Regions from separate parts of the Rahnella sp. BIGb0236 genome, predicted to be linked through region 2. Evidence: predicted binding sites of a transcription regulator. Region 2 holds the regulator's gene; each other region holds the start of a gene.

What was found. Region 2 encodes LexA, which represses DNA repair genes until DNA is damaged. Its sites were predicted from a motif close to TNCTGTATGTACATACAGNA; they were not measured.
Region 1: a site for LexA is predicted at 3,446-3,465, ahead of umuD (translesion error-prone DNA polymerase V autoproteolytic subunit). Genes of this name have one in related genera too.
Region 3: a site for LexA is predicted at 3,726-3,745, ahead of sulA (SOS-induced cell division inhibitor SulA). Genes of this name have one in related genera too.

Annotation. Positions count from the first base shown of each region.
Region 1 is NZ_SOAO01000020.1:3,211-8,680, forward strand. Features, by position in the region: gene EDF78_RS24225 (RepB family plasmid replication initiator protein) at 1-367, shown strand, start outside; gene EDF78_RS24230 (SOS response-associated peptidase family protein) at 1,037-1,744, shown strand; gene EDF78_RS24235 (Y-family DNA polymerase) at 1,741-3,006, opposite strand; gene umuD (translesion error-prone DNA polymerase V autoproteolytic subunit) at 3,006-3,428, opposite strand; gene EDF78_RS24245 (AAA family ATPase) at 4,012-4,647, shown strand; gene EDF78_RS24250 (ribbon-helix-helix domain-containing protein) at 4,647-4,925, shown strand.
Region 2 is NZ_SOAO01000010.1:157,247-162,716, reverse strand. Features, by position in the region: gene ubiA (4-hydroxybenzoate octaprenyltransferase) at 1-181, shown strand, start outside; gene plsB (glycerol-3-phosphate 1-O-acyltransferase PlsB) at 280-2,763, opposite strand; gene EDF78_RS18940 (diacylglycerol kinase) at 2,894-3,262, shown strand; gene lexA (transcriptional repressor LexA) at 3,382-3,990, shown strand; gene dinF (MATE family efflux transporter DinF) at 4,294-5,470, shown strand, end outside.
Region 3 is NZ_SOAO01000013.1:28,968-34,437, forward strand. Features, by position in the region: gene EDF78_RS20765 (YccF domain-containing protein) at 246-707, shown strand; gene yccS (YccS family putative transporter) at 752-2,893, shown strand; gene EDF78_RS20775 (TfoX/Sxy family DNA transformation protein) at 2,916-3,548, opposite strand; gene sulA (SOS-induced cell division inhibitor SulA) at 3,766-4,272, shown strand; gene ompA (porin OmpA) at 4,630-5,470, shown strand, end outside.

The sequences.
Region 1 (5,470 bases), on a different contig from region 2:
GACAGATCCCGCTCCGATTTCTATGTCCCGCCTGCGTGCTCGTCTTAATCTGACATCACGAGCCATCACACAGAACGCAACTGTTCGTAAGGCGATGGAACAACTTAAGGCTATCGGCTATCTCGATTATACGGAGGTAAAACGTGGCAAAGCCGTATACTTCTGTATCCACTATAGGCGGCCAAAATTGAGACCGGCTCAGATCCCTACGGGTATTGGTGACGATGTCTATGATGTCCTGGACGATGAACATATCATTGATGTCCCCGCTGAGAAGGATAGCGATTCGGCAGCGCCGCGTGAGATGGTTATGCTGACCAAAGAAGAGCTTGAGTTGCTTGAACAACTTCGCCAGGCTAAGAAATAGTTTCATTCCCCTGTCATTCCCTGAAGCCGAAAGTCTGCTGAAAGTTGATAGCAGGCTTTTTCCTTAACCACTGTGGTAAGCAAGCCAACCACTGTAGTGAGCAGACTATCCACTGCAAACAGCAAGCTGGGCATTATAAAATTCAGCTAACCACTGTCGTCAGTAATCTCTACTCACTGTAGTGGTTATTTACTTATTTCGACATTACCCCCCTAGTAGTCACTAACCCGCAATCCTATATAGTCGCTGAGTCAGTGATCACTAACTTATTACGATCTGTCGCTATTTGCTCTCTGTAGTGGTTAATACTCATCATAGTGGTCGTTACTGACTACAGTGGTTTTCTACTCACTCTAGTGGATATCACTCGCTGTAGTGGTTGGTACTTACCATAGTGGATATATGCCCACTCAAAGAGAATGCTCTCTATAGTGGATGTGTAAAATGCCTAACTGTAGGTAAGCGATTGTTGTAGGGGGGATTTGAGACACTGTCACTTCTGCTGTGATACTCGTGAAACACTCCTTATGAGATCTCTTAGGCACTGTGTGCTGGCACTTATCCTCAAAACGGTTTAATCCACTATTTTGGGCGCTTAGCAGTGCCGCTATTTGAAATCCTCTCAGCATGTGTACCGTCTATACTTAGAATTCTAACTGAGGGTTCTTTATGTGTGGACGATTTACCCAGTACGAACCGCGTTCTCACTATGTCGATGTGCTTTCCCCTGACAGAGAATTCGCAGGCGGCATCGATGACATCCCTATTGGCCGTTATAACGTCGCTCCCGGGACTCGCGTGCTCATACTCAATCAACGCGATGATAAAATCTTTATCGATCCTGTTAAATGGGGCTATCAGCCCGCCTGGGCAAAAGAATCAAAGCGACCACCGATGATTAACGCGCGTATAGAGACAGTGGCAACGAGCAGGATGTTCAGACCCCTGTTCGAACATGGACGCGTGTTAGTGATGGCCGATGGCTGGTATGAATGGAAAAAAGACCCGGCTGATCCGAAAATTAAACAACCTTACTTCCTCTACCATAAATCACATTCTCCCTTATTTTTTGCTGCGATAAGTCGTTTTCACCCTGATGCCTTAGAGGTCCCGGATGATGATGGCTTTGTTATCGTCACAACTGCGAGCGACGAAGGGCTACTGGATATCCATGACCGCCGGCCATTGGTATTAGATCCTTCAGATGCGCTGGAATGGTTAGACAGCGATACTTCCCCGCAGCGCGCTCTTGAGATAGCGCAGATGCAATCGGAACCCCCTTTTGCATTTCAATGGCATCCGGTGACTAAGGAAGTTGGTAGCATAAGAAATAATGGTTCCGAACTGATTGTGCCTATAAGTGATCCACTGATTTAAATTTTCACTCGCATGAGGTCACTGAAGCGTGTTGTATAAGCTGGAGAGAGCATTTGACGCTTCATTTCCCAGGATTTTTGCATGCCCTGGCCAGCGAACCACACCCGCCCTTTCCCGCTATGATTGATTCCATCGAGAACCGCCATGAGCTGCTCACTATTTGATCGCGGCTGGTACTCGTCGAAAAGACCGAACTGGGCGACACCCTGACTGTAAAAATCCCCCAGCATCACGCCGCATTTCTGAAAGCGATGGCCATCTTGCCAGATTGCATCCAGACATTTAGTTGCCGCAGCCACGATATCCCTGCTGTCCTGAGTAGGTATCTGAAGCTTGGTTCCCGCCGTTTTACCGTAATAGACTTCATTCACAGCAAAAGGACTTGTTTTGATGAATGCAGAGATATGCCGGCAGTATTGATGCTCACCCCGGAGTTTCTCTGCAGCCCTCACGGCATGACTACATATCGCTTCGCGCATCAGATCGTATTCTGATACGCGATCACCGAATGACCTTGAGCAAACGATTTGTTGTTTGGTCGGTGCGAACTCTTCCAGTTCTAAACACGGTTCTCCACGGAGCTCCCTTACCGTACGTTCAAGCACAATATTGAAGTTCTTGCGGATCAGGGGAGTTGGGGTATCTGCAAGCTGCAGGGCAGTTTTAATCCCCATATCATTTAACTTTTTCGAAATCCTGCGTCCAACACCCCAGACTTCCCCGACTTCAACGAGTGCCATCAGTTTTCGTTGACGTGCCACCAGCGAAAGGTCAACAACGCCACCCGTCTTTGTCCATTTTTTTGCGCTGTAATTGGCTAATTTTGCTAAAGTTTTGGTGGGTGCAATGCCGACACCTACAGTGAGTCCAGTCCACTGGAGAACTTTGGCTCGCACTTCCCTTCCGAACTCCTCCAGATCCTTGCAGTTACTGACTCCCTGCAAATTCATGAATGCCTCATCAATGCTGTATATTTCTACAGCCGGAGACATCTCCTCTAACACCGTCATTACCCGTGTGCTCATATCTGCATAGAGCGCGTAGTTACTGCTGAATGTCACGATCTTATGCTGCTCGAAAAGCGCCCGCATCTTGAAGAACGGATCGCCCATCTTGATACCGAGTTTTTTTGCTTCGGCGCTGCGGGCAATTACGCAACCATCGTTGTTGCTTAAAACCACGACAGGTCTTCCTTTCAGGTCAGGCCTGAAAACAGTTTCACAGCTCGCATAAAAACTGTTTACATCAGCCAGGGCGAACATTACTGAAATCCGTTGATGCTGAAAGTCACCACGCCAAACACTTCCAGTTCATCTCCACCGTCATGCAACACGATGGGAGGAAAGTCCGGATTCATTGGCACCAGCTGAACAACCGGGTGTAAGCAGAGGCGCTTAACAGTGTATTCACCTGCAAGTGAAGCAATGATGATATCGCCGTGCTTTGCCTGCAGGCTCCTGTCCACAACAAGCATCGAACCTTCGTAAATACCCGCATCAACCATACTCATCCCTGTGGCCATCACGAAATAAGTAGCGGCCGGATGATTTATACAGAGCTCGTTTAAATCAATGCCCTTCTCAATATAATCCTGAGCCGGCGAGGGAAATCCAGCCTGAACTTTATCTTGAAAGAAAGGGGTCAGCAGCTTCAAAGGCTCAGGTGTTGGGTAAAAGACATTCATGATTGATACTCACTAAATACTGTTTATGCATACAGTATAATCATGGGTTCTCTAGCTTGTGAAGAGCTTATGCCTAGAAAAGTCTTAGGCTCCTGATCAGCAAGGAAACAAAAATTTTGCCCCCTACTCGTCCAGTTCCCAACGCATCTTCTGGCTTAGTTTAAATATTTCTGGAATATGACGGAGCTATTTCTTACTGATGGAGTCATGGGGGATTAAATGGAAGAGGTATTTCTTACGCATGCATACGGAGGGATCTTGTTGATGAAATGTAGAACTTGATGCTGGGAAGTACTCTCTGCCGGCAATGTTCAGGTTAGAATCTCGCGGTTCGACTTAATTTTCTATAAGCCCACAGTATGCGGTCAGGGCTTAGGTCGGCAATTGGTTTATAGTTAACTGCATGTTTATAAAGTCTTAATTTTTCTCGGTTGCGAAGTTACGCCGTAACTATTGTTTATTGAAGAAGCAAGCTATATGAATAAGTATTACTTCATACATAATAATTACTCGATAATACTTCACATATATATTTTATGAGTTATCATTTAGGAAATGCTACTTTCGATATCACAGGTGACAAATGATCACGATTATTGGATGCAATAAAGGCGGTGCTGCCAAAACAACAACGGCCATCAATCTGGCAGTTGGTCTGGCTCTTCGTGGAGAGGACGTTTGTCTTGTCGATGCTGATGTTCAGCGTTCCGCTTCCAGATGGTATGCAGAGCGCGAAGCCTCAGGTATCACTCCATCCATTACCCTGATTGAAAAACGAGACAACATTTCCCAAACGCTGAGAAGCCTGGATGAAAAGTTTGCTCATGTCATCGTGGACGTCGCGGGACGCAACAGCCGGGAGTTGATCACGGGGGGTACCGTTGCCCATCAGATTATCGCGCCCCACCAGTGTTCACAGTTAGACCTGGATACTATGGTTGAACTGCAGCAGCAGCTTGAAAGTATGCGCGATTTGAATCCTGAGCTTAAGGCCTACTGCTATCAAAGTATGGCGACGACTAACCCGCTGTTGCAGGGTAACGAACGACATGAGTTTCTGGAGTATGTGCGTGAGTTTGAAGGGCTCATTCCTTTGACCGCCACAGCATGTTACCGAAAGGTTTACCGTGATGTTATGTCAGAAGGTAAATCAGTACTCGAGACATCTAACGAAAAAGCCAAGGCAGAAGTTCTGGCATTGCTGAATGAGGTATTTTAATGGCCTTAAAGAAACCCCCATTTTCAAATCGCCGAGTCGTAACAGAAGCTGAAGCTGATGCTCTTGCTAACAGACTGGCCGACCGACCTTATGGTGACGAAAAAGTTGTTGCTGAACCTGCTCAGGAAATTCTGACTAGGACAACTATCTCTTTACCTCAGAACACGCTGCGAGAGATTGAAGATCTTGCCCTGCATAATAAGCGTAATGGTATTAGCCCGAAAAGCGTAAGTGCAATCATTCGTGATGCCCTGGATACTTACCTTAAAAAGGTTTGATACCAAGCAGCATTGGTAACCAAGCGGCTACCAATGCCGTTTTCACCAATCTCAAACATTTCCTTAGCCACCGTGTTCCTTACTGCCTTCTCTCCTTTCCAACGTCTCCCATTGAGCCCAACGTTTCAAGAACGCTCTAAATCCAAGGTATCGGATTCATTTCTGAGTGGGTTTAATCATTATTAGGTAATAAATATCAAGTAATAAATCACACTTAACACTGTCCTCCTATGGCTTAGATTATTTGTGAAATACCAAGTATGAAATGTGAGATGTGATTTTTAAGTTAAGGCATAACAAACTACATTACTGAATAAATGATGTTTCATACCTCATACCTCATACCTCATATCTCACACTTCATAAGTGAAACATCCTATCGATTACTGCACTTCTCCGAAAAACGTTGAAGGCATGCCCGTCTTTGTATGATTTACTCAGGGCGTATGTCACAACACATAAGTGTGAAGTATTAGTTGTTACTTCACCAATTTTTTATTGTTTATACACTATCCACAATTCATACCTATGCAATATGAATTATT
Region 2 (5,470 bases):
CCAGCTTGGCGCGCCGTTCTACTGGTCGCTGCTGCTGGCTGCGGCGCTGTTTGTGCATCAGCAGAAGCTGATTGCCAAACGCGAGCGTGATGCCTGTTTTCTGGCTTTCCGCCAGAACAACTATGTCGGGCTGGTGCTGTTCCTCGGTATTCTGATGAGTCTGTCGGCGTTCACGTTGTAAGTGTTCCTGAACTGATTCAGCGACCATAAAAAACGCCCGGACTCTGTAAAAAGTCCGGGCGTTTTGTTTTACCGTCAGTTGGCGTGCGTTAATACCGGTTAGTGATCGGTATCGCGCACATCCATCTTAGGCTCAGCCGGTGGCTCTGTCGGTTGCGGCAGCTCGGAAGGCATTCCCGCACTCTCAATCGTCAGCTTGATATCCGGCGTCATCAGGTCACTGAGCATGAGGTAAATCTCACGCGTTTGTTCCTGAATGGCATCGCCGGTGTCACTGATATAGCCTTCGGCGCGCAGGGTACCGACCAGCGTCGAGAACACCGCTTTGTCGAAGAACTCAGGGGCATTAATACCGTGCAGCACGGATAAACGCTGCGCCATAATCCGGCTCTCTTTTTCCAGCGCACCACGGTTGATGCTTGGATTATTGGTGAGCAGGGAGAAAGTGATCGCGTAGCGTTGCAGCGTTTCACGTACGCCGGCAGCCAGCAGCTGCAACGTGCGGATACGCGCCGGATTGAGTGTCAGCTCATCATCTTCAAGATGAATGATTTGCTGACGCGCCAGTTCCAGCGTCAGAACATCCAACACCTGTGGCAGTTCAGACGTGTCGAAATGCATAAACAGTTCGGCTTTCAGCATCGGATAAATCAGTTCTACCTGACGCAGTAATTCCGCGCGGCTGACCTGACGATGATGCATCACAATGCTGGAAATCAGCGACGGCAACACCAGCATATGATGGATGTTGTTGCGGTAGTACGTCATCAGCACGGCCTGTTCACGAGGCAGAACGATGATGTCGCCGATGTTGTCTTTCTCAACCTGGAACTTGTTCATGTTCAGCGCATGATCGAGCAACTGATCGGCAGTCAGATCGGGCACCGTCGAATCCGCGTTGTAAGGCACATTACGCAGCAATTGCAGATAGCAGTCGATTTGCTCGGTCAGTTGTTCGCGGGTCAGTGAACGCTGACGGGAAGCCAGCAGCGCGGTACAACACAAGTTCATGGCATTGGCTGCCGCCGAATTGTTGATGCGCACCATGATCTGTTCTGCCAGATCCTGCACCGTTGGCGTCAGCCAGCTCGGACGTTGTGCTTCGATCGGATCGATGGCTTCACGCCAGGTCGGCACGTTCTGGTTCAGGTAAGTGGTCAGATGCAGCGGCTCACCAAAGTTCACATAACCCTGACCAAGGTTGCGCAGCTTGCGCAGGCCGTTAAGCATCTGCGTCAGACTTTCTTTCTCTTTGGTCGCACCGCGCAATTCTTTGGCGTAGGTGCCCACTTCCATCACATGCTCATAACCGATGTAAATCGGCACCAGCGTAATCGGACGTGAACCGCCGCGCAGCATGGCCTGAATGGTCATTGCCAGCGTACCGGTTTTCGGTTCCAGCAGACGTCCGGTGCGTGAACGACCGCCTTCGACAAAGTATTCCACCGAATAACCACGGCTAAACAGTTCGCCCAGATATTCACGGAAAACCGTCGAATACAGCTTGTTGCCTTTGAAGGTACGGCGGATGAAGAACGCGCCCAGACGGCGGAAAATCGGACCGGCTGGCCAGAAGTTCAGGTTGATACCGGCGGCGATATGCGGCGGCACCAGCCCCTGATGATAGAGCACGTAAGAGAGCAGCAGATAGTCCATGTGGCTGCGGTGGCAGGGCACATAGACGATTTCCTGACCGTCCAGCGCGAGCTGGCGTACACGTTCGGCATTATTAACATTGATGCCTTTGTACAGACGGTTCCACGTCCAGCTCAGCACACGATCAGACAGGCGCACGGCTTCATACGAGAAGTCGGCGGCAATCTCTTCCATCAGGGCGATGGCGTTTTGCTGGGCTTTTTCATGGGAAATCTTCTTGCTGCGCGCCTCGTCTTCAATGGCTTTTTCAATCGCTTTGGAGGCCAGTAATTTATTGAATAAATCCTGACGAGCCGGAAGACGCGGGCCAACGGCGGCCAGACGCTGGCGGGAGAAATGCATCCGCGCTACGCGGGCCAGTTTCTGCGCGATGGTTTTATCTGTACCGTGCTCTGTCGCCATATAGCGCAGGGAAACGGTATTGGAGAAACGGACAAAACTGTCGCGTCCCAGCCACAACACGGCGAAGAATTTCTGAATGCCGTTCAGCACGCGCAAATGTGGCGTATCGTCCTGTCCTTCACGACCCGGCGCACGGCCAAACATCACCGACACCGGCAACATCTGAATGTCTAACTCCGGATTATTGCGGTGTAAGTCCAGATAATCGTGGAACAGTTTTACCGATTCCTGCTTTGGCGTGTAATACGAGAAGACACGCGGCCCTTCGGCAATGAAAACGTGGCTTGGCAGCAGGGTTCCGTCGATTTCTAACGGGATCAGGGGATCGGGCAGATTCTGCGCCAGACATTGCGCACGCAACGTCAGCAAATCGGCTTTGGAGTTATAAGGCAATACGTACAGAATTGGCCGCGTCGGGTCTAAATGCAACTCGGTAACGGGATCTGAAGGTATGACCTTGCTCTTTACCAGCAATGAGAGTGGTAAATTCAATAATGTGTAATAAAGTCTACGCCAACCTGACATAAAAACGTGAAGCCTCTTGTTAGCCATTTCGCCGCAAGGATACCAGAAAGATCCGTGGAGATCTGTGGTCATATAAAAGCTAAAATACGGCACACTTTTAAGGACAACCCTTCAAGGATCAGTACCCCAAATGGCGAATCAAGTCACTGGATTTACCCGAATTTATAAAGCGGCTGGCTATTCCTGGAAAGGATTGAAAGCCGCATGGCAAAACGAAGCGGCTTTTCGCCAGGAAGCCAGTGTGGCTATCCCGTTAATTTTATTATCATTCTGGTGCGATGTCAGCAGCATAGAACGCATTCTGCTGATTGGCTCAGTGGTGTTGGTGTGCGTCACCGAACTGCTCAACAGCGCGGTGGAATGTGCGATTGACCGCATCGGCCCTGAATTTCACGTACTGTCAGGCCGCGCCAAAGATATCGGCTCCGCTGCCGTACTGCTGACCATCATATTGGCGATTTTTGTCTGGGTCAGCATCTTTTGGCCGCGATGGTTCTGATTTGGAATCTGCATTCCAGGAATCACCGTTATGCCCTGTTTTTATTCAATCTTAGGTTTTCATTGGCCGTTTAGCTGTATATACTCACAGCAAGACTGTATAAACAACCAGGGGGCGGAATGAAAGCTTTAACGACCAGACAACAAGAGGTCTATGACCTTATTCGCGATCATATCTCCACCACCGGTATGCCACCCACCCGCGCAGAGATTGCGTCACGTCTGGGGTTTCGTTCTCCCAATGCGGCGGAAGAGCATCTGAAAGCGCTGGCACGTAAGGGCGTTATCGAGATTGTCTCCGGTGCGTCACGTGGCATCCGCCTGCTGATGGAAGAAGAAGAAGGTTTACCGCTGATCGGCCGTGTGGCTGCCGGTGAACCGCTTCTGGCTCAGCAACATATTGAAGGCCATTATCAGGTCGATCCGGCGATGTTTAAGCCGAGCGCCGATTTCCTGCTGCGCGTCAGCGGTATGTCGATGCGTGATATCGGTATCCTCGACGGTGATTTACTGGCCGTGCATAAAACGCAGGATGTGCGTAACGGTCAGGTCGTTGTGGCCCGCATTGATGACGAAGTCACCGTGAAACGCCTGAAAAAACAGGGCAGCGTGGTGCAGTTATTGCCTGAAAATAGCGAGTTCCAGCCGATTGTGGTGGATTTGCGCGAGCAGAATTTCAGCATAGAAGGGTTAGCCGTAGGCGTCATCCGCAATGGCAACTGGATTTGATCTTCGTACTTCGAGCTATCTCTTCGTTGGCTGCCTTCGCGACCCCCGGTCACATACTGGTGTATGCTCCCGGTGTTCGCTCAGTTGCCGCCTTGATATAACTCGAATTACTCGCTCAAATTCGTGAGCCAGATGCTTCGATTTAGCGTCTGGTCTCGATAGTATCGAATATAGTTGAATAGGGATGGCGGCCGCCTCCGGCATTCATTTGAATTCAAAGAGAAAGCATTTTCTCTCATCGTCGCCCCTTTCGGGGCGATGTCATTTACAGGCATAACCTGAACCTCCGGCATGAGATTCTCTATGCAACATCATTCCCTGCGACAAAAATTCCAAAACACCTTTCTAAGTCCTGCCGATAAAGCACTGTGGATGCTGGCGTTGCCGATGATTTTTTCCAATATCACGGTGCCGTTGCTCGGGCTGGTGGATACCGCAGTGATCGGCCATCTCGACAGCCCGGATTATCTCGGCGGTGTGGCTGTCGGTTCTATGATCACCACTTTCCTCTTTATGCTGCTGTTGTTTCTGCGCATGAGCACCACCGGCATGACCGCGCAGGCGCTCGGCGCGAAAGACAATCAGCTGCTGGCGCGCGCCTTCGTACAGCCTTTTCTTCTGGCCGTGCTGGCCGGTGCCATCATTGTGTTATTCCGCCATCCGCTGATGGAACTGGCATTTCACATTGTCGGCGGTAGCCAGCCGGTACTGGAACAGGCGAGGTTGTTTATTGAAATCCGCTGGTTCAGTGCGCCGGCATCGCTGGCCAATCTGGTGATCCTCGGCTGGCTGCTGGGGATTCAGTATGTGCGCGGGCCCGTGATCCTGCTGATTGCCGGGAATCTGCTTAATATCATTCTGGATCTGTGGCTGGTGATCGGGCTGGGCTGGAACGTGCGTGGTGCCGCCATGGCGACCGCCAGTTCGGAGTATTTCACCCTGCTGATCGGATTGTATTTTGTCTGGCGGGTGATGAAACAACGCGGTATTACCGGTGAAGAAATCACCTCTGCATGGCGCGGTAACCTGCGTCGTCTGCTGGGGCTTAACCGCGACATCATGCTGCGGTCATTGCTGCTCCAGCTTTGCTTTGCCTCACTGACTATTCTGGGCGCGCGGCTGGGCAGTCACGTCGTGGCGGTGAACGCGGTGCTGATGAATCTGCTGACGTTTACCGCTTTTGCGCTGGATGGTTTTGCCTACGCCATTGAAGCGCATTCCGGTGAGGCGTTCGGTGCCCGTAACCGCGAAAAACTGCTGGATGTCTGGCACGCCGCGTGTCGTCAGGCCGGGCTGGTCGCCCTGTTTTTCGCGCTGGTTTATGCCCTGGCGGGTGACGCGATCATTAACGCGCTGACGTCCTTACCTGAGCTGCGTGAGCTGGCTGACCATTATCTCGGCTGGCAGATCATCCTGCCTCTGGTGGCCGTCTGGTGCTATTTGCTGGATGGTATGTTCATAGGCGCAACGCGCGGGCGGG
Region 3 (5,470 bases), on a different contig from region 2:
ATCGTTTCCAAACGTTAAAAGAACAGAGGCGTCAGAACCATTGTGCACCTCTTGAAATTATAAATTGCTGTCAATAGTTAAAATGCCATCATTTACAATGGACATTTACATGCAAGTGCATTTAAGAGTTTACCTTTGATAAGCGCAGGCGATCCACGTTCCAAAACAAGGTAGAATAAGAGGTATGTTTCTTTGCAGGGAACATGAATTTTTTCAACTTTTTAAATTCTTTGGGAAGAGCTGACATGCGTACCGTACTCAACATTCTTAACTTTGTTCTGGGCGGATTTTTCACCACGCTCGCCTGGTTGTTCGCCACACTGGTCAGTATCGTACTGATTTTCACCCTGCCGCTGACCCGTTCGTGCTGGGAAATCACCCGTCTTTCGCTGATGCCCTTTGGCAACGAAGCGGTACACGTCGACGACCTGTACCCAGAAAAACGCAACGTGCTGCTGTCAGGCGGTGGTACTCTGTTGAATATCTTCTGGTTTATTTTCTTCGGCTGGTGGTTATGCTTGTCGCATATTGTCGCCGGTATCGCGCAATGTATCAGTATTATCGGCATCCCGGTGGGTATTGCGAATTTTAAAATCGCCGCCATTGCACTCTGGCCCGTGGGCCGCAGGGTGGTATCCGTCGAGCTGGCAAAACAAGTTCGTGAAGCCAATGCAAGCCGTCAGATAAAAAACGGACGCATTCGCTGATCGCGATTTTTCATCATTTTTGAATTTTAACGTGGGGTTTTTCCGTGCTTTCTATTGCACCGGGTTTAAGGCGTTATGCCTATAACAGCAATGTTCTTTATCACATCAGGATTTTCATTGCCCTGACAGGGGCCGCTGCCGTGCCCTGGTGGCTGGGCCAGATTACGCTGACCATTCCGCTGACACTCGGTGTCGTGGCGGCCGCACTGGCCGATCTCGATGATCGGCTCACCGGCCGCCTGCGTAATCTGGTGATTACCCTGGTGTGCTTTTTCATTGCCTCTGCGTCAATAGAATTGCTGTTCCCCTACCCGTGGTTATTTGCGCCGGGGTTGATGATTTCGACCTGCGGATTCATCCTGCTCGGCGCGCTCGGTCAGCGTTACGCCACGATTGCGTTCGGCGCGTTACTGATCGCCATTTATACGATGCTGGGCACCAGCATGTATCACATCTGGTATCAGCAGCCGCTGATCCTGCTGGCCGGTGCGATCTGGTATAACCTGCTGACGCTGGCGGGCCATATTATTTTCCCGATAAGACCGTTGCAGGATCAGATCTCCCGCTGTTTCACTCAGCTGGCGGCGTATCTGGAAGCCAAGGCCACGTTGTTTGATCCCGACCAGGAAGACAATAATCAGCAACTGGTTGATCTGGCGATGGCTAACGGTCAGCTGGTTTCTACGCTAAATCAGACGAAAAATACGCTGCAAACCCGGCTCAAAGGCGACCGGGGTCAGAAAGGCACCCGCCGGACACTGCATTATTATTTTGTGGTGCAGGACATTCATGAGCGCGCCAGTTCATCGCACGTGAAATACCTTAAACTGAGCGAACAATTCCATCACAGCGATATTCTGTTCCGCTTTCAACGCCTGATGAGCATGCAGGCCCGCGCCTGCTTACAGCTGTCGCAATGCATTCTCTACCGCCAGCCCTACACCCATAACAGCCAGTTTGAACGGGCATTTTCTCGCCTTGAAGAAGCGCTGAAACGGCTGGAATCTCAGAATGAACATCGGGAAATGTTGCAGGCCTTGCGGCATCTTTTGCGCAATCTGCATGCGATTGATGCCCAGCTGGCAAACATTGAATCTGAGCAGTCACTGCCGGAAAACCAGACGGGGAAAAGCCCGTTTGCCGAGGATCGTCTGACCGGTCTGGATGACATCTGGCTGCGCATATCCCGCCATTTCACCCCTCAGTCTGTGCTTTTTCGCCATGCGGTGCGCATGTCAGTGGTGCTGTTTATCGGCTATGTATTTATTCAGGTCAGTGGCTTAAATCATGGCTACTGGATTTTGCTCACCAGTCTTTTTGTCTGCCAGCCAAACTACAGCGCGACCCGCCGCAGACTGGCGCTGAGGATAATCGGGACGCTGGCCGGTATTGCGCTGGGCATTCCTATCTTGTATTTCGTGCCTTCCGTTGACGGACAAATGATCCTGATCGTTATCAGCGGATTATTGTTCTTTGCCTTCCGCACCGTGCAGTACGCGCAGGCAACCATGTTCATTACCCTGCTCGTTTTGCTGTGTTTCAATTTGCTGGGTGAAGGGTTTGAAGTCGCTATACCTCGTGTCATCGATACCCTGATTGGCTGTGGTATTGCCTGGGCTGCGGTGACCTATATCTGGCCTGACTGGAAATTCCGCCAGATAGATAAGGTGGTCAGCAAAACCTTTGATGCGAACTGCCGTTATCTCGATGCCATTCTGGTGCAGTACCATCAGGGCAAAGATAACAGCCTTGATTACCGGCTCGCCCGGCGCGATGCGCATAACTGTGATGCTGAACTGGCCTCCGTCGTTTCGAATATGAGTTCTGAGAAGAATAATGATCCGGCAACGCTTGAAGCCGCATTCCGGCTGCTGTGCCTGAATCACACCATGCTGAGTTACATTTCTGCGCTGGGTGCGCATCGTGAAAAGCTTAATGACGCTGAAACGCTGCAATTGCTTGATGACGCAGCCTGCTGTGTGGATGGCGCGTTACACCATCTTCCTTCAGAGGCTGAGCGCATCCATCACGCGCTGGAGCAACTCACTGCCCGCATCCAGATGCGGACGACGGACAGTGACAGTAAAGAGCAACTTGTCCTTCAGCAAATTGGCTTACTGGTGGCCCATTTACCTGAACTCACCAGTCTCAATACTAAAATCCTGCCTGCACAGAGCGCCCTCTGACGGCAGGCGTGTGTGACGCTCCTTAGTGGAGGATCGTCGATTGCTGCTCTTGCTGATGGTTAAACCAGTGAGTTAATGATTCTCTGGAAGCCATCGGCAAAGCGGCCTCGTGAAAGCCCAGAATCGCCCCCTCCAGTGCCATCAGTAGATTAATGCCCAAGTTCTTTTTTTTTATTGCGCACAATTTCAAATAAGTCTGGCAGGCACCGTGAAGACGAAGATCTCCGGAGTTCTCAATTCCCGCCTGCCAGAGCATTCTCTCAAGCGCCAGTGTGAGATTCGGTAAATCCTTCAACCTCCCCGCTTCATTGTTTTTTCTCACGGCGATGTCGCGTTGCATCCCCTGTAACGCCAGCCTGCCCAGCTTACATAACGCTTCAGGATCGCTCCATTGGGCCGGACTCACTTTAAAATAGCGTAACTGAACGTCCATGCCGCGCTTGCGGTAAATCAGTCTCTCCATCTTTTTACGGCGAAAATGGACTTCCGTTTCTTTATCGGCACGGAGATATAGTTCTCCGTCAGATACCAGGGCAAACATGACACGGTCGGCGGACAGACTGAAACCGCCAAATTGGGTGCGGGAACGAATGTTGCCCAATGGGGCAAACAGGGCCAGGCACTCACGTACTCTTTTTTTTGATTTGTTTATCATTGCGTTATCCTTTTCACATTAATTCCTGACGACCAATTTGAGTTACCAGAACAGCTAAATGCAAAATACGCAATGTCGCGAAGCGCAACAAACACAAAATGCAGTTGCAGTCCGTTGCCTTCAAAATTTGCGAGACGTCTTGGAAAAAATTGGGTTGATCTTTGCTCATCGCCAGAGTACTGTACATTCATACAGTAACTCACTGGGGTACATCACTATGCGAACTCAACATCATACAAATCATCATTTTAGTCAGCTTGCTTTGCCGGTTAATCGCGCACAGGTAAATACGTCTGCATCCTTGAATAATGGTCTGATCACTGAGTTCGTCTATAGTGCGAGCCAACCCGCCTTTGCGCAGTTACTCCTGCCTTTGCTCCAACATCTGGGTATGCAGTCCCGCTGGCTGTTATGGCTCACGCCTCAGCAAAAGCTCAGCCGTCATTGGTTATCAGAATCTGGATTGCCGGTCGATAAAATGGTTCAGGTGAATCAGATCACCGCGATGTCGACGGTGGATGCGATGGAGAAAGCATTGCAGACAGGAAACTACAGCGTGGTGCTCGGATGGCTACCCGATTTGAATGATGCGGAACGTGAAAGACTGCAAATTGCAGCACGTCAGGGGGGCGCTTATGGCTTCATCATGAAGCCAACAAACGATCAGAATTCAGCAGGTGGACATCACTCAACAGTAAAAATTCACTCTTCTGTATACCATTAGTTCAAAATAGGAACTTTCCTATGAAAATAATGGGGAAGTTAGTGATTTGTGCTGTCAAAGGTCGCCAGCCCAGTAAAAACGGGTATTCGGAATGTAGTTTGACGCCAGATTTTGTCAGTAAATAGTCAAAGCCGTTAAGAAATGTGTACGTTTTTCCCTTTTTTTCCACGGTGTTAACACATCAAGCTTGTAAGTTTCGCGCCACGTTGTAGACTTTACAACGCCAAGGTTGCTCAATAATGCCAACGTAAAGTGGCAAGTTCTGAAATGAAGCAATAATCTTGGCGTAAGGATTTTAACCAAGGGCTTAAAAAGCTTAAAGCTCAATTGCCTATTTGGATGATAACGAGGCGCAAAATGAAAAAGACAGCTATCGCATTAGCAGTGGCACTGGCAGGTTTCGCTACCGTAGCGCAAGCCGCCCCTAAAGATAACACCTGGTATACCGGTGGTAAATTGGGCTGGTCCCAATACCATGACACTGGTTTCGCAAATGCTTACGAAGGTATCGGCAACGGCCCTACCCACGAAAGCCAACTGGGTGCAGGTGCGTTCTTGGGTTACCAAGCGAACCAATACCTGGGCTTTGAAATGGGATATGACTGGCTTGGCCGTATGCCTTCTAAAGGCAGCGTAAACAACGGCGCGTTCAAAGCACAAGGCGTTCAGCTGGCTGCTAAACTGAGCTACCCACTGACTGACGATCTGGACCTGTACACCCGTCTGGGTGGTATGGTTTGGCGTGCAGATTCTAAAGGTAACTTCAACAATGGCGCAGATGGCCGCATCAGCGACCACGACACCGGTGTTTCTCCACTGGCAGCCGTTGGTGTTGAATACGCAGTGACCAAAAACTGGGCTACCCGTCTGGACTACCAGTGGGTTAACAACATTGGTGACGCAGCTACCGTTGGTGCACGTCCTGATAACGCAATGCTGTCTGTGGGTGTTTCTTACCGTTTCGGTCAAGATGAAGCAGCTGCACCAGTTGTTGCTCCAGCACCAGCTCCAGCTCCAGTTGTAGAAACTAAGAAATTCACTCTGAAATCTGACGTTCTCTTCAACTTCAACAAAGCGACTCTGAAACCAGAAGGCCAACAGGCTCTGGATCAGCTGTACAGCCAGTTGAGCTCAATCGATCCTAAAGACGGTTCTGTTATCGTTCTGGGTTACACCGACCGTATCGGTTCAGAACAAT